2 regions of the Microbacterium alcoholitolerans genome follow, and region 2 is predicted to be linked to the other one. Evidence: predicted binding sites of a transcription regulator. Region 2 holds the regulator's gene; the other holds the start of a gene.
What was found. Region 2 encodes LexA, which represses DNA repair genes until DNA is damaged. Its sites were predicted from a motif close to TCGAACANNTGTTCGA; they were not measured.
Positions count from the first base shown of each region.

Region 1: the regulator LexA is predicted to act here: its motif matches at 2,244-2,259, upstream of ACQUSX_RS09780 (4-hydroxyphenylacetate 3-hydroxylase N-terminal domain-containing protein).

Region 1 covers NZ_JBNTKD010000001.1:2,042,545-2,045,950, reverse strand. Annotated here, with positions in the region: gene ACQUSX_RS09785 (SDR family NAD(P)-dependent oxidoreductase) at 1-611, opposite strand, end outside; gene ACQUSX_RS09780 (4-hydroxyphenylacetate 3-hydroxylase N-terminal domain-containing protein) at 660-2,162, opposite strand; gene ACQUSX_RS09775 (FadR/GntR family transcriptional regulator) at 2,386-3,135, shown strand; gene ACQUSX_RS09770 (GAF domain-containing protein) at 3,154-3,406, opposite strand, start outside.
Region 2 covers NZ_JBNTKD010000002.1:27,945-31,350, reverse strand. Annotated here, with positions in the region: gene metE (5-methyltetrahydropteroyltriglutamate--homocysteine S-methyltransferase) at 1-1,341, shown strand, start outside; gene lexA (transcriptional repressor LexA) at 1,434-2,105, opposite strand; gene ACQUSX_RS14400 (LysM peptidoglycan-binding domain-containing protein) at 2,457-2,858, shown strand; gene ACQUSX_RS14395 (histidinol-phosphate transaminase) at 2,932-3,406, shown strand, end outside.

The DNA of each region.
Region 1 (3,406 bases), on a different contig from region 2:
ACGGCGCCGGTGAGCTGACTGGCGAGATCGTCCCACAACGGCGTCCTGATGAAGCCGGGGCAGACCGCGTTGACAGTGATGTCCGGTGCGAGCTCGCGCGAGATGGTCTTCGACCACATCGACAAGCCCGCCTTGGATGCGTTGTAGTCGCCCATGTTCGCCAGCCCACTGTGAGCGCTGATCGAAGACATGTTCACAATGCTCGCGCCCGGGTTCATGCGGAGGTGTGGCACGCACTCCCGCGTGATGCGCACGGCGCTGTACAGGTTGGTGTTCATCGTGTCGAGCCACACCTCGTCGGGCGTGCTCCAGTCACGATCGACTCGTCCGTTGCCGACGTTGTTCACGAGGATGTCGATCCGTCCGAACCGTTCGAGCGCCGTCGCGACGATGTCCTTTCCGGCGCTTTCAGTCGTGCAATCCATCTGCAGCGTCGTCAGCTGACCGGCGAGTTCCTTTCCGGCTGCCTCCAGCGCTTGCAGCTTCTGCTCGCCGCGGGCCACAGCGACGACGTTGACGCCTTCGCTGGCCAGTTCTAGGGCGATGGCACGCCCGATGCCGTCGCTTGCACCGGTGACGATCGCCGTCTTACCACCAAGGTTCAAATCCATTTCAGCCTGCTTTCCACTTCTTCGTGGGTTGATGGGTATTCAGTTGGGTCAGGACTCGTTCGTGAACTCGAGTCCGATGAATGACGTGAGGTTCTTCACCTGCTGTGATGGGTCGTACGCCTGGTACAACTGCTGGCGGATCGCCGGCGGCGGTGTCGAGTTCACGTTCTCGAACAGGTTCACTCGTGACGCATGTGCGCTGCTGGTCAGATCCCACACGAAGTTCATGAACTTGTTCTTGCCTCGGGCCGAGATGTTGTGCCCAGGCAGGAATTCGTCAACCCAGGCCCCGATCTGCTCATGCTCAAGGTCCTTCGCAGTGACCCGGCTGACCAACCCCTGACCGCACAGCTCTCGCAGGATCTGCATGATGTTCGGCAGGTTCGCGGTTGCGTGCAGTCGCCCCGCGGTCACCATCGTGCGATCCGGGACGTAGATGCCGTGTGGCGTCAGCGAGCCCTTGTCCTCGGCTGCGAGCACAAACGATTCGAGCGCAGCGGCGTACGCGAACACCTCGGCCACGACTGCGCGCACTGCGGGGATGCTTGCCGTTCCGAGGATGTCGACGATGAGCTGGGCCGTCGCGGCGAAGATCTTCGCACGTCGCGCCATTCGTGCGAGGATCGCCCACTGTGGGAAGACCGCCACATCGAGATAGAGCGGCAGCGTACGCGGATTGCGGAAGCTGAACAGTCGTTCCCGTGGGATGAACACGTGGTCGAAGAACATGAACGCGTCCACTTCTTCGCCCTGCGCGTCCAGCGGATGGTCCTCACGGTTCTCCATGCCCGTGAGAGTGCCCTCGCGGGGAACGAACGAGAGCCCCGGTGAGTTCACCGGCACATACGCCCATATCGTCGCCTCGGGGTCGGTACCGGGGCTCAGCAGCGTTGCAATGCCGCCCCAGTGCCCGATCGTGGCTCCGGATGCTGCCGGTTTCACGCCATAGACGACGATGCCGTCTGGCCGCTCCTCGACGCATCGCAGGCGGCCGGGCATTTCGGCGGTGGCGAGAGTGCGGTCCGCCTGGGCGTCGGCGATCACGTCTGTGCTGAGCAAGTTGCGCTCGCGGGCGAAGTTGACGAAGTCGAGGATCTTCCCAGGGGCGTCCGGTTCGGTCTGCTCGATCAGATGGCTCGCCGACAAAAAGCCCATCGCCAGCGTAGGTCCGTAGTCCGGCGGACGACCAAACACCCCGAGGGTGCGGTCGGTGCTGAACTCGAGCAGTCTGCGACGGGTGTCGAGATCATCGCGATCACGTGGCACGAGCCAGGCGGTGCTGACTCGTTCGCCGAGCTCCGCGTCGAAATAGGTGGTCACATCGGCCGTCTCGGGGCGATGTTGGGCATCGTAGAGCTCGGCCCAGAGATCCACCGAGTTCTTGAAGAGTGGATGGTTCGGCACGTCGGTGATTTCTTCGCCCTGGTACACGATCCGACGACCGTCCCGAAGGCTGTCCTTGTACTGAGCGCCGGTGAGCAGGTGCGGGGAGGTCGTCGTCGTGACCTCGGTGCTTGCGGCGGCGACAGCTTTCGCTCGGTCTGCTGACATGTGAGATCTCCTCCATTGGATTCTCGGTTGGTCTTACCTAGATGGCAATGGTCTGACCATACGGGAGCCGGAAGCAGAGTGTCAACCCTTTTTTCGAATCTCGAGGGCCGCTGGTCTCGGGCGGCCGAAAGTGCCACGCGCACATGTACAGTTATGGAACGGTTGCTACGTCGTCAGTGGGGTCTCAGTTACCCTTCGCGAAAGTTCAGGTTCTGAGAGAAATATGACAGGTCCCACGATTGATCAGCGCAGCAGTCGACGCGCTTTCGAAGAGGTCCTCGATCAACTGGAAAGCGCCATTGCCGCAGGTGAGTATTCGCCCGGCGATCGTTTGCCCTCCGAACGCGATTTGGCCGTGCAACTGAATGCGTCACGGCCTTCGATACGTGAGGCTCTCCGTGTACTTGAGGCGCTTGGAGTGGTGGACGTTCAACGTGGAACAGGCCACGGCATCACGTTGCGAGAGACACCCGCGACGGACAGCCTCGCGTATCTCTTCCGCTTCCACCTCGCGCTTCGGCACGTCGACCTCAAGAGCGTGGCTGACATTCTCACTGTGTACTCGCGGTGGGCCATCAGAGAAGCAACCAAGAACTCTGCTCCGCTGCTTGCCTCCGTGCTTGAGGAGATCGTCGCGCGCATGCAGGACGATCGTCTTTCACCGGAGCAGTTTGACGAGCTCGACGTCTCCTTCCACCTCGCGGTCGTCATCGCTGCAGACAATGAATTCGGGACGTTGGTGATCGAGGGCTGCCGTTCCGCGTTGTCTCGATTGATCGAAGCAGCGACCGTCACTGCCAAGAACTGGCCGGCCCGTCGCCGAAAGCTCGCCAAGGAGCATCTCGACATCTTCCTCGCGATTCGAGACGGCGATGCTGACAAGGCTGAGACCCTGCTGACCGACCATTTGACGAAGTGGATCAAGAAGGGCATCTCAAAGCTCGAGAAGTCAGCCCCCAGCCTGCACGCGTAGCAACATCAGCCGATCAGATCAACCCGCCTCGAGCTTCTCGATCCTCGACACCAGCCCGGCGCGGCGGGGCGAGCGCGCGGGCAGCATCTCAAGGCCGAAGCGCAGCACCTCAGCATCCGACGCCCCCTCGGGAATCTCGGCGTACGCCAGCAGCACCTCGATGCTCGCCTCGGTGAGCATCGTCTCGCGCAGCATCCCGCGTAGCCCCTCGCGCACCTCGACGACGCCGGGCGCATCCGAATCGGGCAGCACCGGCCCGCGGTATGCCGAC
Region 2 (3,406 bases):
CTCGGTGCATCCTCGGTCAGCGCCTCCACCTCGACCTCGCTGCTGCACGTGCCGCACGATGTGGCGGAGGAGACGCTGCTGGATGACCGACTGGTGTCGTGGCTCGCCTTCGCCGACCAGAAGGTCGACCAGATCGTCACCCTGGCGACCGGCCTGATCGAAGGCCCTGCCGCGATCTCCGCTCAGCTGCAGGCGGCATCGGCCGCCCTCGCCGATCGGCACGACGCCCCCGGCGTCCGCGACGGCGCCGTGCGGGCGCGAGAGCTCGCCGATTCCGATTTCTCGCGCGCCACCTACGAGGAGCGCGAGAGCGCGCAGCAGGCCCTGAACCTGCCGGCGCTCCCGCTGACCACGATCGGATCGTTCCCGCAGACCGGCGACATCCGGCGTGCGCGGGCGCAGTTCGTCCGCGGTGAGCTGCCCGCTGAGGACTACGAGGCGTTCCTGAAGCGCGAGATCGACCAGGTCGTCTCGCTGCAGGAGGATCTCGGACTCGACGTGCTGGTCCACGGCGAGCCGGAGCGCAACGACATGGTGCAGTACTTCGCTGAGAACCTCGACGGCTTCGCCGTCACGCAGCACGGCTGGGTGCAGTCCTACGGCTCGCGCGCCACGCGTCCGTCGATCCTGTGGGGCGATGTCTCCAGGCCGGCGCCGATCACGGTGTCCTGGGCCGGATACGCCCAGTCGCTGAGCGCCAAGCCCGTCAAGGGGATGCTGACCGGTCCGGTCACGATCCTGGCCTGGTCGTTCGTCCGCGACGACCAGCCGCTGGGGGAGACCGCGAACCAGGTCGCCCTGGCGCTGCGCGACGAGATCGCCGACCTGCAGGATGCCGGCATCGGCATCATCCAGGTCGACGAGCCGGCGTTGCGTGAGCTGCTGCCGCTGAAGCAGGCCGACCAGGCCGACTACCTCGACTGGTCGGTGGGCTCGTTCCGTCTGGCCACGGGCGGTGCGGCGGCTGCGACCCAGATCCACACGCACCTCTGCTACTCGGAGTTCGGTGTCGTCATCGACGCGATCCGCGCACTGGACGCGGACGTCACCTCGATCGAGGCTGCGCGCAGTCGCATGGCAGTCGTCGCCGACATCGCGCACCACGGCTTCGACCACGGCATCGGCCCCGGCGTCTACGACATCCACTCGCCCCGCGTGCCGAGCGTCGAAGAGGTCGAGGCGCTGCTGCGCCGCGCGGTCGACGAGCTGCCGCTGCGACAGCTGTGGGTCAACCCGGACTGCGGTCTGAAGACCCGCGGCTACGACGAGACCGTCGCCTCGCTGCGCAACATCGTCGAGGCCACGCGCCGGGTCCGCGAGGACGTGTCGGTCGCGGTCTGACGACCTGAATGCGGCTCCTCCGGAGCCCTGAAACCAGACGCCCCGTCGGGCCTGAGCTCGTCTCAGGTCCGACGGGGCGTCTGATCGTGTGCTCAGACGGCGCGCAGCACCGCCACGACCTTGCCGAGCACGACGGCCTCGTCGCCGAGGATCGGCTCGAAGGCGGAGTTGCGGGGGAGCAGCCAGGTGTGGCCATCGCGGCGGCGGAAGGTCTTCACCGTGGCCTCGCCGTCGATCATGGCCGCGACGATCTCGCCGTTCTCGGCATCGTTCTGGGTGCGCACCACGACCCAGTCGCCGTCGCAGATCGCCGCGTCGATCATCGACTCGCCTGACACCTTCAGCATGAACAGGTCGCCCTTGCCGACGAGCTGACGCGGCAGCGGGAAGATCTCCTCCACCTGCTGGTCTGCGGTGATCGGCACGCCGGCGGCGATCTGGCCGACCAGGGGGACGAGGGCGGCGTCGCCGACGGCCGGCGCGCTGTCGGCGGGATTCTCGGTGCCGGATCCCGGGAGGTCGATGAGCACCTCCATCGCGCGGGTCTTCCCGGGGTCGCGCCGAAGGTAGCCGCTCAGTTCGAGCTGCCCGAGCTGGTGCGTGACGCTGGAGAGCGATTTCAGCCCCACGGCGTCGCCGATCTCGCGCATGCTGGGCGGATAGCCGTAGCGGGCGATCGAGGTCTGGATCACCTCGAGGATGGCCATCTGCTTGGCGCTCAGGCTCTTGCGCCGACGGGTGCGCGGAGCGTCAGGCTCGCGCATCTCGGATGCGGCGGCTTCGGATGCGGGGACGGAGTTGTCGCTCATCGGTGCTCCTTCGTGCCTTCCTGCCGGTGCGGGATCCACGTCATCGCGGGCATCCGGTTCGAATGTCGGTGGCCCATGGTGGGCTGTCTCTGTCGAAACCGTATCCGAGTTGGCGTGGAAAACGGAAGATCTGTTCGAGCGTGTCGAGCATTTCTCGGACGGGGTTTCGAATAATTCTTGACAGATGTTCGATATCGAAGATAGATTCGGAACGTAGCTTCGCATCCGGCATCCCCGGCCGGATGCCGGATGCGAAAGCTGCACCACTTCCGCCGGGGACCGGCGGTGAGAGCAGAGGAGCACAACATGAGCACCGTCAGCATCCAGGCGCCGATTACCCGGCCCGCTCGCATGACCGTTCAGGCCGCTGCAGCCTCGCCGCTTTCGGCGCCGTCGACGCGGCTGCGGCTGACCGTGCGCGGCCGCCGCGTGCTGGCGACGCTCGCAGCTCTTCCCCTCGCCGTCGGCATCGCGGCCTCGGCTCTCGCCGGCGGCGCCGCCCTCGCATCCGGCGATCAGGCCGCCGCGGCCGCGTTCGACTCGGTGACGGTGCTTCCCGGTGACACGCTGTGGTCGATCGCAGCCGAGGCCGCACCCGGCACGGATCCCCGTGTGGTCATCGAGGACATCAAGCGGTTGAACAATCTGACCTCGGGTGCGATCCAGGTCGGCGCCGCGATCTCCATCCCCACCGAATACTCCCGCTGACTCACCACGTGGCGTTCGGCGCAGCGGCTCGTCGGCCGTCATCCGGCGACCCCTGATGCCCGGGCGCTCTACGATGGGAAGGGTGATCTCCCTCGACGAGCTGCCCCTCCGCGATGACCTTCGCGGGCTCACTCCGTACGGCGCGCCGCAGGCCCCGCTGCCGGTCGCTTTGAACGTGAACGAGAACACCCATCCGCTGCCCGATGAGGTGGCCAGCGACATCGTCGACGACATCGCGCTTGCCCTGCGCGATGTCAACCGGTACCCCGACCGCGAGTTCACCACGCTTCGGGAGGGATTCGCGGACTACCTCGGGCACGGTCTCACCCCCGACCAGATCTGGGCGGGCAACGGCTCCAACGAGGTGCTGCAGCAGATCATGCAGGCCTTCGCCGGTCCTGGTCGCACCGTGTTCGGCTTCGCTCCGACCTACTCGATGTACCCGTTGATCGCGCAGGGCACCGGCGCGCGCTGGGTCGCCGGCACGCGCGAGGACGACTACTCCGTCACGCCCGAGAACGCGGCGGCGCAGGTCGCGGCGGCAGACC